DNA from 2 places in the Enterobacter sp. genome. Region 2 is predicted to be linked to the other one. Evidence: predicted binding sites of a transcription regulator. Region 2 holds the regulator's gene; the other holds the start of a gene.
What was found. Region 2 encodes CRP, which controls carbon source genes, mostly activating them, when cyclic AMP is high. Its sites were predicted from a motif close to ATGTGANNNNNNTCACAT; they were not measured.

Region 1 (7,837 bases), on a different contig from region 2:
GGTGCGGATAACGTCACGGTCGTGCAGCGCCATCAGAGAGGCTTCGTAGCTGTACTTGTCGTGCATGTAGTGGATAACGTTCAGTGCAGTGACGTACTGCTTAGCCAGCCAGTCCATGAAGTGATCCATGCGGTCAATGACTTCGTCGAAGTTCAGAACGTCGCCTTTGATCGGCTCAGATTTAGGACCAACCTGCATTTTCAGTTTTTCATCAACGCCGCCATTGATAGCGTACAGCATGGTTTTCGCCAGGTTTGCACGCGCACCGAAGAACTGCATTTGTTTACCAACAACCATTGGGCTTACGCAGCAAGCGATAGCGTAATCGTCGTTGTTGAAGTCCGGACGCATCAGGTCATCGTTCTCGTACTGCAGAGAAGAGGTATCGATGGACACTTTAGCGGCGAATTTCTTGAAGTTCAGAGGCAGTTTTTCAGACCACAGAACGGTGATGTTCGGCTCCGGAGAAGGACCCATGGTGTACAGGGTGTTCAGGAAGCGGAAGCTGTTTTTGGTCACCAGAGTACGGCCGTCAACGCCCATACCGCCGATAGATTCTGTTGCCCAGATTGGGTCACCAGAGAACAGTTCATCATATTCAGGAGTACGCAGGAAGCGAACCATACGCAGTTTCATGACCAGGTGGTCAATCATTTCCTGAGCGTCTTGCTCGGTGATTTTGCCTGCTTTCAGGTCACGTTCGATGTAAGCATCCAGGAAGGTGGATACGCGACCGAAGGACATTGCTGCGCCGTTCTGAGACTTAACAGCGGCCAGGTAGCCGAAGTAGGTCCACTGGATAGCTTCCTGAGCGTTGGTAGCAGGACCAGAGATATCGCAGCCGTATTTAGCAGCCATCTCTTTGATCTGACCCAGCGCGCGGTGCTGTTCAGCGATCTCTTCACGCAGACGGATAGTCGCTTCCAGGTTTACGCCGTTTTCCAGATCGGACTGCAGGGAAACAAACTGCGCGTACTTGTCTTTCATCAGGAAGTCGATACCGTACAGCGCAACGCGACGGTAGTCACCGATGATACGGCCACGGCCATACGCATCTGGCAGACCAGTCAGAACGCCAGATTTACGGCAGTTCAGAATGTCTTTGGTGTAAACATCGAATACGCCCTGGTTGTGGGTTTTGCGGTATTCGGTGAAGATTTTTTTCAGCATTGGGTCCAGCTCGCGGTTATACGCTTTGCAGGAACCTTCAACCATTTTAATACCACCAAACGGGATGATTGCGCGTTTCAGTGGTGCTTCAGTCTGCAGACCAACGATTTTCTCAAGGGCTTTGTTGATATAGCCAGCATCGTGAGAAGTGATGGTGGAAGCAACGGAGGTGTCAAAATCAACTGGCGCGTGAGTGCGGTTTTCCAGTTTAACGCCTTCCATTACGCTGTCCCACAGCTTGGTTGTCGCGTCAGTTGCGCCAGCCAGGAAGGATTCGTCACCTTCATACGGGGTATAGTTTTTCTGAATGAAGTCACGTACGTTTACTTCATTCTGCCAGTCACCTTTCGCAAAACCTTCCCAGGCTGTGGCTAACTTTTCATTAAGCTCGGACATGTAACACCTACCTTCTTAAGTGGATTTTTTATTTACTGCCTGAGAAAACCATCAATGATGATCGTCGCCACGCAGGTAAATGACCCAGTATGTCAACCCAACTAACAGACCCCCACCGATAATGTTCCCGATAGTGACAGGGATCAGGTTATCAGTAATGAAATTCATAATAGTCAGGTGTGAGAAACTTTCCGGGGATGAACCAACTGCGGTCCAGAACTCCGGGCTCGCAAAGTCGCGGATGACAATGCCCATTGGGATCATGAACATATTCGCGATACTGTGCTCAAAGCCGCTGGCAACAAACATCGCAACCGGCAGAACCATAATTAAGGCTTTGTCCATCAGGCTACGACCCGAGTAGCTCATCCATACAGCCAGGCAGACCATCAGGTTAGCGAGGATGCCGAGAGCAACGGCTTCGATAAATGTGTGGTGCATTTTGTGGTCGGCGGTTTGCAGGACGTTAAGGCCCCAGCCACCGTTGGCGGTCATGTACTCGCCAGAAAGCCACATCAACAAAACAAAGAGCAGACAGCCAACCAGGTTACCCACGTAAACATTAAGCCAGTTACGTGCCAGCTGACCCCAGGTAATTCTTCCGCTAGCCTTTGCCACGACAATCAGCACCGTTGAGGTGAAGAGGTCGGCGCCGCAGATGACGCAGAGAATCAGACCCAGTGAGAAACAAATGCCGCCAATCAGTTTGGCCATACCGAAAGGCATTCCGGCAGTACCGGTGGTGGCGGTGATGTAGAAGACGAAAGCGATAGAGATGAACACACCAGCCGTGATCGCCAGATAGAACGTCTTCATCGGGTGTTTCGTTGCTTTATAGACACCCGCTTCTTCGGCAACTTTGGCCATCGCAGCAGGGAGTAAAAGATCAAAAGGGTTGTCAGCTTTCACACTAACTCTCTCTTTATTAAGTCGGCGACGAGATACTAACAAAGCATTATAGAAGAGAAATTGATATAGATCATATCTCGCCTGGCTTATAGGCCCGCAGTGTGTATGGATTTACAGCAAATGCGGAGTAAGTGTTTGATTATCCGTATAAAAATAAATTTTAAAAGTTATGAAAAGAGTTGAATTTTTTCGTTCAGCCACCTCGGATACAGTTAATTAATATGGAGTATTTACCATAAAAAGTAACAGTAAAGCCCAGGTAAATATTATTATATTTACCCATGTTTAACTTTATTATTACAATCAACAGTCATTGCCGAAGAAAATAAAAAACGGGGCAATGAAATTGCCCCGTAATATAGCCCAGACGATTGAATACGCCTACTGCTGATAATGTTATGTGCGCTTATTTTGACCAGTAAGCGGCTTTTGCTTTCTGCAGTTTTTCGTAGGCCTTCAGCAGCGACTGGTGCGCCGGGAAGGCTTTCAGATCGCTATCAACAGCCTGCAGGCCATAGAACGGCGCTTCACCGCTCAGGGCCGCGCTGGCTGCTTCTACAGCCTCAGCACCGTACATGCGCACGAAAGCATTCAGGTATTGCAGCGGTTCGCGATCCTCTTCCTGTGCCAGCAGCAGCAGGGTTTGCAGGCAACGGTAATAGTTGGTGCGCTCGGCAGAGAAGACCGACTGGTTGAACTCCATGGTCCACTCGGTCCAGGCCAGGGCCTGATCCAGGTCGCCACCCGCCAGGGCCAGCATCGCTTTCAGTTCACCGATACGCAGGGTATACCAGCCGTTATCTTTACCGGTCGCCAGACCCAGGAGTTCGCGTACGCGGGTGAAGTCATCGTGGCCTTCCTCGTCCAGTTGGGCGATCAGGTTCAGATAATCTTCTTTTTCCCACTCGCTGCCAGGCAGAGCCAGCAGCGTTTCGCGCAGATGTGCACCCATGCTGTTATTCGCCAGCCACAGATCTTCTGCAGGGTAGATGTCGGACATGCCGGGAACAATAATGCGGCATGCATAGACGCCCAGGTGCTCGTAGTCGGCGATATAGACGTCCTGGTCTTCGGCTTTGAAAATCGCCATCAGCGTCGCGAACTCTTCTTCCGTTGTCCCTGCAAAGCTCCAGTCCACGAACGGATAGTCTGCGTCCTGTTTGAACATATCCCAGGAGATCAAACCGCTGGAGTCAATGAAGTGGGTTTCGAGGTTGGTATGTTCAGCCACCTCTTCATCGTCAAACGTTGGCGGGGTGAATACGTCGAGATCTTTCAGGCTACGGCCCTGCAGCAGCTCGGTGACGGTGCGTTCCAGCGCCACGCCGAAGTCAGGGTGCGCGCCGAAGGAGGCGAAACAGGTGCCGTTTGTCGGGTTGAACAGCACGACGCAGATAACCGGGTACTTACCGCCCAGCGAGCCGTCATAGGCAAAGATTGGGAAACCTTCTGCTTCCAGCTTAGCGATGGACTCCACTACGCCCGGGTAGCGCGCCAGCACGTCGGCCGGAATTTCAGGCAGGCTAATGGATTCGGCGATGATGCGGTTTTTAATGTGGCGTTCAAAGACTTCGGACAGACCCTGCACGCGCGCTTCATTGCGGGTGTTACCGGCGGACATACCGTTGGACACATACAGGTTGCCGACGATGTTCATCGGAATATAAACGGTCTGCTCGTCAGACTGGCGGGTGAACGGCAGGGCGCAGATCCCACGGTCTTCATTGCCAGACTGCAGATCGATCAGCATGCTGGCGGTCAGTTCGTTGTCTGGATCGTAGAAGGCACGCAGGCGTGAGTCGAGAATACCTTCCGGCAGTTCGTCGTCTTCGGTCAGCGGGAACCATTTTTCATTTGGATAGTGAACGAACGGGCCGTTAGCGATAGTCTCGCCCAGCCAGAAGTCAGCGAAGAAATAGTTGGTGGACAGACGCTCAAAATACTCACCCAGCGCAGAGGCCAGTGCCGCTTTTTTTGTCGCGCCTTTACCGTTGGTAAAGCACAGGGCACAGTCTTTATCGCGAATATGCACGGACCAGACGTGAGGCACCGGATTGAGCCAGGAGGCTTCTTCGATGTTAAAACCCAGGTCGGTCAGTTTCTGCTGGAAGCGAGCGATGGAATCTTCCAGAGCGGCATCTTTGCCGGGGATAAACGTTTGAGTCATGGCGTTCACTTTTATCGTACGTAAAGCGCGCAATGATACGGGTTTTGCGTGACGGGTGCTATCTTCGGCGAAAATAAATGGCTGGGCTATGCTTAGTGGCAGTAACTGACTGTTAAGGCATAGAAAAATGAAAGCATTTGATCTCCAGCGGATGGCGTTTGATAAAGTTCCTCCTGAATTTCTGGGCGAAGTGGCGCTGCGCAGCCTGTATACCTTCGTACTTGTCTTCCTGTTTCTTAAAATCACCGGCCGTCGCGGCGTACGGCAGATGTCGCTCTTTGAGGTGTTGATCATCCTGACGCTGGGTTCAGCGGCGGGGGATGTCGCCTTCTATGATGATGTGCCGATGGTGCCGGTGTTTATCGTTTTTGTTTCACTGGCGCTTCTTTATCGCCTTGTCATGTGGCTGATGTCGAAAAGCGAAAAGCTGGAAGATCTGCTTGAGGGGAAGCCGGTCGTTATCGTCGAGGACGGGCAGTTGGCCTGGGAAAATGTACAAAGCGCCAATATGACCGAGTTTGAGTTCTTTATGGAGCTACGACTGAATAGCGTTGAACAGCTCGGGCAGGTGCGTCTGGCGATCATGGAGACCAACGGGCAGATCAGCGTCTATTACTATTCTGACGACGAGGTGAAGCCGGGACTGTGTATCCTGCCGGATATGCTGATCGAGCGTTTCAGAACCGTACCTGAGTCAGGCGAGTATGCCTGCGTGAGATGTAGCCATGTGCTCGCGATGCAGCCGGGGGATCGTCAATTATGCCCCCGCTGTGCAAATCCGGAATGGACGAAGGTTAGCCGGGCCAAACGCATCACCTGACAGCCATTTTGTCGGTTTTGTCATGGCGAGGCGGCAGATTGTTTTGTGTGACGCGGGGCACATTTCACGGGTCATAAGTTTTAGACATTGCGGCGCGTGTCACTGAATGATAAAACCGATATCCACAGTTATAACTTATGGCTTTTAGCGTGGTGAGGGGAAATGGCTCAAGTCTTTAATTTCAGTTCAGGTCCGGCAATGTTACCGGCAGACGTGCTTAAACAGGCTCAACAGGAACTCTGTGACTGGAACGGTCTCGGTACGTCGGTGATGGAAATCAGCCACCGTGGTAAAGAGTTTATTCAGGTGGCCGAAGAGGCAGAAAAGGATTTTCGCGATCTGCTGAATATTCCCTCGAACTACAAAGTATTGTTCTGCCACGGCGGTGGACGCGGCCAGTTTGCAGGCGTTCCGCTGAATATCCTCGGTGACAAAACGACGGCAGACTACGTTGATGCAGGATACTGGGCGGCAAGCGCCGTTAAAGAAGCGCATAAATACTGCACGCCGAATGTTATCGACGCAAAAGTGACCGTTGATGGCCTGCGCGCCGTGAAGCCAATGAGCGAGTGGCAGCTTTCTGATAACGCAGCGTACCTGCACTACTGCCCGAACGAAACCATTGACGGGATTGCCATCGACGAGACGCCAAACTTCGGCAGCGATGTCGTGGTTGCCGCCGACTTCTCCTCCACCATTCTGTCTGCGCCAATTGATGTCAGCCGCTACGGCGTTATCTATGCGGGCGCGCAGAAAAATATCGGTCCGGCCGGTTTGACTATCGTCGTCGTGCGTGAAGACCTGCTGGGTAAAGCACATACATCCTGCCCGTCGATTCTTGATTACACCGTGCTGAACGACAACGATTCTATGTTCAACACCCCACCGACGTTTGCCTGGTACCTTTCCGGCCTGGTCTTCAAATGGCTGAAGCAAAACGGCGGCGTGGCGCAGATGGACAAGGTGAATCAGCAGAAAGCAGAACTGCTGTATGGCGTGATCGACAAAAGCGATTTCTATCGCAACGATGTGGCGAAAGCTAACCGTTCCCGGATGAACGTGCCGTTCCAGCTGGCGGACAGCAGCCTGGATAAAGTGTTCCTTGAAGAGTCCTTCGCGGCAGGCCTGCATTCGCTCAAAGGTCACCGTGTCGTTGGCGGCATGCGTGCCTCCATCTATAACGCGATGCCGCTGGAAGGCGTTAAAGCTCTGACAGATTTCATGATCGACTTCGAACGTCGCCACGGTTAATAGCGCTGTTTTCACCCCCGTAGCCCTGCTGCGGGGTTTTTATTATGTTGAGTTGAGAGTTAAGTTTTCATGGAATCCCTGACGTTACAACCTATCGCGCGGGTAGATGGCACCATTAATCTGCCTGGTTCAAAAAGTGTCTCGAACCGCGCTCTACTGCTGGCAGCACTGGCAAACGGCACCACCGTCCTTACAAACCTGCTGGACAGCGATGACGTACGCCATATGCTCAATGCGCTGAAAGCGTTGGGTGTTCATTACATTCTCTCCGACGATCGTACCCGCTGCGAAGTGACCGGCAGCGGCGGCGCGCTGCAGACGGATGAAGAGCTTGAGCTGTTTCTGGGCAATGCGGGTACCGCGATGCGTCCGCTGGCGGCGGCCCTGTGTCTTGGGCGCAACAACATTGTGCTGACCGGCGAACCTCGCATGAAAGAGCGTCCGATTGGCCATCTGGTGGATGCACTGCGTCAGGGCGGCGCGCAGGTTGAGTATCTGGAGCAGGAAAACTATCCGCCACTGCGTCTGCGCGGTGGTTTTAACGGCGGTCACGTCGAGGTTGACGGCAGCGTCTCCAGCCAGTTCCTGACGGCACTGCTGATGACCGCGCCGCTGGCACCGCAGGATACGGTTATTACGATTAAAGGCGAGCTGGTCTCCAAACCTTATATTGATATCACGCTGCACCTGATGAAAACCTTCGGTGTCGAGGTGGAAAACCAGTCTTATCAGCGCTTCGTGGTGCGTGGGGCACAGCAGTACCAGTCTCCGGGCAGCTATCTGGTTGAAGGCGACGCTTCGTCGGCTTCTTACTTCCTGGCTGCGGGCGCGATCAAAGGCGGTACCGTGAAGGTCACCGGTATTGGTCGCAATAGCGTGCAGGGCGACATCCGTTTTGCGGACGTGCTGGAAAAAATGGGCGCGGTTGTGACCTGGGGTGATGACTTCATCGCCTGTACCCATGGCGATCTGAAGGCCATCGACATGGACATGAACCATATTCCGGATGCGGCGATGACCATTGCCACTGCGGCGCTGTTTGCAAAAGGCACCACCACGCTGCGTAATATCTACAACTGGCGCGTAAAAGAGACTGACCGTCTGTTCGCGATGGCGACTGAGCT
Region 2 (7,837 bases):
TTGTGATTATATTTTCACAATCACTGTGACATAAAATGGATGGTCATGACATGGCAACTGAACAACCAGCAATTACCCGCGCGACATTTGATGAAGTGATCCTGCCGATTTATGCACCGGCTGAATTTATCCCGGTGAAGGGAAAAGGCAGCCGCGTCTGGGATCAGCAGGGTAAAGAGTATGTGGATTTCGCGGGTGGTATTGCGGTCACGGCGCTGGGTCATTGCCATCCCGCGCTGGTGGAGGCGCTGAAAACCCAGGGCGAAACCCTGTGGCACACCAGCAACGTGTTCACCAACGAACCGGCGCTGCGCCTGGGCCGCAAGATCATTGATGCGACCTTCGCGGAACGCGTGCTGTTTATGAACTCTGGCACTGAAGCCAACGAAACTGCCTTTAAGCTGGCGCGCTACTACGCGACAACGCGCCACAGCCCGTATAAAACCAAAATCATCGCCTTCCACAACGCCTTCCACGGACGCTCCTTCTTTACCGTCTCTGTTGGCGGCCAGCCGAAGTATTCCGACGGGTTTGGCCCAAAACCGGCCGATATCGTCCACGTGCCGTTTAACGATCTGCACGCGGTGAAAGCGGTGATGGACGACCACACCTGCGCAGTTGTTGTCGAGCCGATCCAGGGTGAAGGCGGCGTGACTGCGGCAACCCCGGAATTCCTGAAAGGGCTGCGCGCGCTGTGCGACGAGCATCAGGCGCTGCTGGTCTTTGATGAAGTGCAGTGCGGGATGGGGCGTACCGGCGATCTGTTCGCTTATATGCACTACGGCGTGACGCCGGATATTCTGACCAGTGCCAAAGCGCTTGGCGGTGGTTTCCCGGTGAGTGCGGTACTGACGACACAGGAGATCGCCTCTGCGTTCCACGTCGGTTCTCACGGCTCCACCTACGGCGGTAACCCGCTGGCCAGCGCCGTGGCGGGTGCCGCATTCGACATCATCAACACGCCAAAGGTGTTGAACGGCGTTAGCGCGAAGCGCGAGCTGTTTGTGAAGCACCTGAAAAAGATTGATGAGCAGTACGACGTGTTCAGCAAGATCCGCGGGATGGGGCTGCTGATTGGCGCCGAGCTGAAGCCGCGGTACAAGGGCCGCGCGCGCGACTTTCTGCACGCCGCCGCTCGCGAAGGGGTGATGGTGCTCAACGCCGGGCCGGACGTGATGCGCTTTGCGCCGTCGCTGGTGGTGGAGGATAAGGATATTGAAGACGGGTTAACCCGCTTTGCCGCGGCGGTTGCGAAGATCGTTAAAGGCTAATATTCGGTTCGTTTCAACCGGCGCGTTAACCAAATGCCGTGATGCGGACGCTGACGCCATGCCACCGACGAAATGGTGTGCATGGTGTTCAGATGCCCCAGCACGCGCTGCAAGTGCTGCTCCAGCGTGCTCATTGGCCCGTGGGTCAACGTCTCCGGCGCTTCCAGAATGTTTGAGTCTCCCGACTCGCCCGGCGCGTCATACTCCAGGCGCTGCTGGCACCTCTGCAACGCAATTTCACATGACTGCAGATAGCGCTGCGCCAGGTCCGGCGTCAGCATCGTGTGCTCGCGCGCCAGCGTGGTCATGGCGTTAATGTGCTCGACGATAAACTGGCTGTGCGTCACCCAGAGCTTCATATCGGCAAGATAGTGCGAGTTAAAGCCTGGCTCCTGCATCGCCTGGTTGAGCGAGTTGAAAAGGGCGTTGTGCGCCTGGTTGACCTTCATGCGCTGATACGCCAGCGGGGACGGCTGCGGGTCGTCGCTCAGGATCAGGCGAATGGCCTGCTGGTCGGCCTCCAGCGCGTCGTGGGCGTTCTGTCTCAGCAGCCCGCTCTGCCATTGCGGCCAGAGCCAGACCATGCCGCCAAAGGCAATCAGGCAGCCGATCAGAGTATCAATCAGCCTGGCGACAATAAACTGTTCGCCATTGAGCGTAAGCAGCTGCAGGGTATATACCGCCGTCACCGTAAAGCCCACCATCGCCCAGCCGTAGTTTTTGCGGATAATTAGATAGCTCACCAGCGTGATCGCCAGCATCCCTGCAAGGGTATAGCCTTCCGGCACGTGGAAGTGCAGCGTCACGCCCGCAATGATCAGTCCGGCCATGGTGCCGCCCGCCCGGTGCAGAATACGCACCCGCGTGGCACCGTAGCCGTTCTGGGTGACAAACAGCACGGTCATTAAGATCCAGTAGGGCTTCGGCAGATGCAGCGCCATGCCCATCAGGCTGGCGGTACTGAGCATCACGCTAATCCTTGCGGCGTTGCGCAGGGCGGAAGATTTAAAAGAAAGATAGCTTTTGAGCGCGGGCAATAACGGCAGCCGTTTTTGCTTATCCGCCATCAGGTCTCGTGGATAAAGCGGACGCTGGGTGCGCAACACCCGGGCGATGCGGCTGAAGTGCCAGGCGGCAAACTGTCCGACCGGGTTATCCGGATGCTGGCGGGCGATTTTCTCCAGCGCGCCGAGCTGTTTATCCATGTTAAAGCGCGTGGGGTAGCGGTGATAGAGAATATCATCGGCCAGCACCCGCAGGCGTGCGGAGACGGACTGCGCGTTCCAGCGGATCACCGCTTCGGCGTGGCTGCGCTCGACCAGCTTTTGCACCTCCTGCGGATGATGAAGGCTAACGGAGATATGTTCCTGCAGATCGAGCCCGACCTGGAAGGTGCGCAGCAGCCGTTTGTATTCGTGATTCTTGTTGGCGGTGAGCATGTGTAGCTGCTGATAGCACTGGCTTATGAGATCCACCACCTTCTGCTGGCGCGTCAGCAGCGGCGGTAAGGATTTTTCCGGATCGGTATGCTGAGTGAGCAGGGTGTATTTGGCCTCGCAGTAATCCGCAAGCTGCACATAGAGCAGGCTCAGGGATTCGCGCAGCGGCTGTTCCCGCCACAGCCAGAACCAAAACCAGTTAAACAGCCCGTACCACAGCGTCCCCAGAGCGTAGATCAGCAGCGGCTCCCACACCGGCATATTCCCGGCGAGACTCAGCGTGAAGATGGCCGCAATCAGCGACGCGGGAAGCAGGCGAGCGTGCAGCGAACTGATTTCCGCCGTGACGCCGAGGGTCATCGCCAGCACGGTCAGGATCAGCGGCAGCGGGATATCACGAGCCAGTAAAAGCTGTACGGCGAGGCTACAGCCCGCAAACAGGCAGCCGCCAACGATCAGGCGTTTGAAAAAGCGCTTATGCGGCGTGTCCAGACCGGCGATGTTGCAGCAGGCGGGCACGAGGGAAAACAGCAGGCCCTGCTGAAGATGTCCGAGGATCAGACCTATGGCCACAGGAAGACACAACACCAGCGTTTGTCGCAGTGCGTAGTTAACTTCCGGGTGATAGATCAGCCTGCGCCACATGGGGAATAGAGACAAAAACGGCGTGACACCTGGCGATGGCACGCCGTTTAAGCGGAATTAACGCGTTCCGTAGACCACGATGGTTTTACCGTGGGCGGAGATCAGGTTTTGATCTTCCAGCATTTTCAGGATACGGCCCACTGTTTCACGGGAGCAACCGACGATCTGACCAATTTCCTGACGGGTAATTTTAATTTGCATGCCGTCCGGGTGGGTCATGGCGTCTGGCTGTTTCGCCAGGTTCAGCAGGGTCTGCGCGATACGGCCGGTAACGTCCAGGAAGGCGAGGTTACCCACTTTCTCTGAGGTGACCTGCAGACGGCGCGCCATCTGGGAAGAAAGACGCATCAGGATGTCAGGGTTAACCTGAATCAGCTGACGGAACTTCTTGTAAGAAATTTCAGCCACTTCACATGCTGTCTTTGCTCGAACCCAGGCGCTACGTTCCTGGCCCTCTTCAAACAGGCCCAGTTCACCGATGAAATCGCCCTGGTTCAGATAAGAAAGGATCATCTCTTTCCCTTCTTCATCTTTGATCAGCACTGCCACCGAGCCTTTAACGATGTAATACAACGTTTCCGCTTTTTCACCCTGGTGAATCAGCGTGCTCTTAGATGGGTACTTATGAATGTGGCAATGAGACAAGAACCATTCGAGAGTCGGGTCTGTTTGCGGTTTGCCAAGCACCATGCGCTGTTATCCTCTGTTATAAGCTGTCACCAGAGTCATCAGATGCATCCGGACTCTGGGGTTGCAATCGAATTCTTACCCATACCCTGGGAAGTCGGCTACCGTAACGTTTCGCAGCCAGTAAAGTTTGATGTCCTCTGCATACATGTGTAACGTCAATGTATTACTGTAGCATCCAGAGTGTTTTAGCATAGCTTTCGCCGCGTGTCTCCTGGTGTCTCGCTTCAGCATGATGCAGGTCGCCTTCCATTGCGAGAAATGTAACGCACGCGTAATCTGTCACCAAAAATGCAACGTTGGAGTTTAAGAATATGCAAGCGCGCGTGAAATGGGTTGAAGGTTTAACGTTCCTGGGCGAGTCCGCGTCAGGGCACCAGATTTTAATGGACGGTAACTCCGGCGATAAAGCGCCAAGCCCAATGGAAATGGTGCTGATGGCGGCAGGCGGATGCAGCGCCATTGACGTGGTGTCGATTCTGCAAAAAGGTCGTCATGACGTGACGGATTGTGAGGTTAAACTCACCTCAGAACGTCGTGAAGAGGCGCCACGTCTGTTCACTCATATTAACCTGCACTTTGTGGTCACGGGTAAAGAACTGAAAGATGCGGCGGTTTCACGTGCGGTGGACCTGTCTGCGGAGAAGTACTGCTCTGTAGCGTTAATGCTGGAGAAAGCGGTAAAAATCACGCATTCGTATGAAGTGATCGAGGCTTGATTGATGGGGCATCGTGCGTGTTGATGCCCTCACCCTAACCCTCTCCCACAGGGAGAGGGAACATGCTCACGCAATCTGTTTCCCTTCCATCAGTCGCTCCACCAGCGGCGTCATGATGAGCTCCATCGCCAGCCCCATTTTTCCGCCCGGTACGACCAGTGTATTCATGTGCGAAATAAACGAGCCCTGCAGCATGGCCAGTAGCCAGGGGTAATCAATGCCTTCGAGATTGCGGAAATGAATCACCACAAAGCTCTCATCCAGGGATGGGATACTTTTGGCGGCAAACGGGTTGGAGGTATCCACCGTCGGCACGCGCTGGAAGTTGATATGGGTGCGGGAGAACTGCGGCGTCAGGAAGTTGATGTAATCTTCCATGGAGCGTACCACCGAGTCCATTACCGCCTCTCGCGAATGGCCACGTTCGCTCATGTCGCGCGTCAGCTTCTGGATCCACTCCAGGTTCACGATAGGGACCACACCGACCAGCAGGTCCACGTGGCGCGCCACGTCGTGTTGCGGGGTGACCACGCCGCCGTGTAATCCTTCGTAAAACAGGACGTCAGTGGGTTCCGGCAGCGGTTGCCATGGGGTAAAAGTTCCCGGCACCTGATTCCAGGGAACGGCTTCATCATAGGTATGCAGATACTTGCGGGACTGCCCTTTGCCGCTCTGACCGTACTCGATAAAGGTTTGTTCCAGCAGGCCGAAGTCGTTGGCCTCCGGGCCGAAGTAGCTGATGTGTTTACCCAGATCGCGCGCCTTACGGATGGCCATGTCCATTTCCGGACGCGTGTAGCGGTGAAAGCTGTCGCCCTCGACCTCCGCCGCACGGAGATTCAGCTGGGCGAAAATCTTGCGAAATGCGAGGCTTGTGGTGGTGGTTCCCGCACCACTCGATCCCGTAACGGCAATAACCGGATGTCTGGCAGACATAGCAACTCCCTGACTGAAAAGGGTGGAAGATCAGCCGTGAAACGCGTTGCGGGGCATGATATTGACCGTCTCATGCAGTTCTGACCACACCAGCACCACGTCGCCGCTTTTCAGCTGGCGCTTTACATCGTTGACCTTTTGCTCAAGCGAGCGTTCCTGTTCACCATAATCGGTGCCTTCGCGTAATACAAAGCTTTCAATCAGATTATCGAGCGTTTCGGGAGCCAGATCCTGCCAGGGAATAATCATTTTGCACCGTCAAGATAAGGGGTTAGCCAGTCAGGAATACGCGCCTCAAGCCACATTTTCGGGCGGCGCAGCGTGCCGCCGATAAACCCGACGTGGCCGCCGTGCTCGGTCAACTGATAGTGAACGTTGTCGGGCAGGAATTCCTGCGCGGGAATCGAGTGATGATCCATAAACGGGTCATCTTTGGCATGAATAATCAGCGTTGGCTGCGTGATCTTGCTGAGCAGCGGCATGGCGCTGCACTGACGATAATAGTCAATCGCATCGGCGAAGCCGTGAATTTTCGCGGTGATCAGGTCGTCGAACTCGCGAATGCGGCGTACCTTTTTCAGCTGGCGCAGGCTGACCGGCAGGGTATCCGGGTAGGCCTTCAGTTTACGTGCCGCGTTGGCCTTCAGGAGGTTGAGGAGGTAACGCTGGTAGACGCGGGAGAAGCCTTTATCCATATGGTAGCTGCACTGCTCGAGCATAAACGGCGCGGAGACAATGACGGCGGCCTCCAGCGGCACGCTTTCGCCCTCTTTGGCCAGCAGACAGGCCAGCATATTGCCGCCCAGCGAGTAGCCCACGGCGGCCGTTGGCACGGTGCCATAATTTTCCCGCAGCCAGTGTAAAAACCACGTCCCGTCTTCTGTTTCACCCGAGTGATAAATGCGTTTCTGACGATTCGGTTCGCCGCTACAGCCGCGAAAATGCATCACCACGCCGAGCCAGCCGCGCGCTTTTGCCGCTTCAATTAGCCCATGGGCATACGGGCTGTGCAGGCTGCCTTCCAGACCGTGAAAGACCACCAGACGCGGCTTATGGCGAGCCTGTTCCGGCGCTTCGCTCCAGGCGAGATCCAGAAAATCACCGTCTGGCAGGTCAAGCCGTTGCCAGTGCGGGGTGAACTGAACCTTGCGGCGGATCAGTCGTGGCAGCATGGTCTGCAAATGGGGATTGGCCACGCCGCGCATAGGCACGAACTCAGTGCTGTCTTCGGCCGCAATGTCGAAGTCTGATGGAATGATTTGGGTCATAAGCGCGATGCTGATTCTTGTCGGAAATTTACGATACTTTCCGAATTGTACCCCGTTTAAGCTGGATTTCCGAACCCGGTACGGATTCTGTTCTTAAAACGGGGTAAACAGGTCAGTCAGCCTGCAGCATCGCTTCCAGCTGTTCCTGCGCGTCGAGCCACGCTATCTCACACTCTTCAAGGCTGGATTTGGTCTTCGCCTGGGTTTGCAGGCAGTCCGTCAGTTCAGCTTTACGGCTCTGGTCATACAGGCCGCTGTCGCCGAGCTTCTCTTCAACATCGGCAAGCGTGGCGTTGAGCTTTTCCATCTCTTTTTCGAGACGGGCTATCTCTTTACGCAGCGGCTGCGTCTGGGTGCGCAGCTCCGCTTCACGGCGCTTCTGGTCTTTACGTGCCTGCGCGCTGTTGGCGTTGTCTTTCGCTGACTCTTCCGGCTGGTTCTCCTGCTTCTGCACGTCCGTCAGCCACTGCTGGTAGTCTTCCAGATCGCCATCGAACGGTTCCACTTTGCCATCGTGCACTAAGTAGAGATCGTCCGTGGTGGAGCGGATCAGGTGACGGTCGTGCGAAACCACAACCAGCGCGCCTTCGAACTCAATCAGCGCTTCGGTCAGCGCCTGACGCATATCGAGATCCAGGTGGTTGGTCGGTTCATCGAGTAGCAGCAGGTTCGGACGCTGCCAGACGATCAGCGCCAGCACCAGACGGGCTTTTTCGCCCCCGGAGAAGCGCTCGGTGTTTTCAGTGACCTTATCGCCCTGGAAGCCGAAGCCGCCGAGGTAGTCGCGCAGCTTCTGCTCCATCTCCTGCGGCGCCAGACGCGCGAGGTGCTGAATCGGGGATTCATCCGCGCGTAAAAATTCCAGCTGATGC

Region 1: a site for CRP is predicted at 2,534-2,551, ahead of focA (formate transporter FocA). Genes of this name have one in related genera too.

The regions. Positions count from the first base shown of each region.
Region 1 covers NZ_CDRQYH010000089.1:53-7,889, forward strand. Annotated here, with positions in the region: partial or broken gene pflB (formate C-acetyltransferase) at 1-1,566, opposite strand, end outside; gene focA (formate transporter FocA) at 1,618-2,475, opposite strand; gene ycaO (30S ribosomal protein S12 methylthiotransferase accessory factor YcaO) at 2,882-4,642, opposite strand; gene ACWYRJ_RS18710 (DUF421 domain-containing protein) at 4,770-5,462, shown strand; gene serC (3-phosphoserine/phosphohydroxythreonine transaminase) at 5,625-6,713, shown strand; gene aroA (3-phosphoshikimate 1-carboxyvinyltransferase) at 6,783-7,837, shown strand, end outside.
Region 2 covers NZ_CDRQYH010000005.1:93,140-100,976, forward strand. Annotated here, with positions in the region: gene argD (bifunctional acetylornithine/succinyldiaminopimelate transaminase) at 51-1,271, shown strand; gene ACWYRJ_RS03235 (YccS/YhfK family putative transporter) at 1,268-3,355, opposite strand; gene crp (cAMP-activated global transcriptional regulator CRP) at 3,413-4,045, opposite strand; gene ACWYRJ_RS03245 (OsmC family protein) at 4,357-4,761, shown strand; gene ACWYRJ_RS03250 (phosphoribulokinase) at 4,828-5,697, opposite strand; gene ACWYRJ_RS03255 (YheU family protein) at 5,728-5,946, opposite strand; gene ACWYRJ_RS03260 (hydrolase) at 5,943-6,965, opposite strand; gene ACWYRJ_RS03265 (ABC transporter ATP-binding protein) at 7,078-7,837, opposite strand, start outside.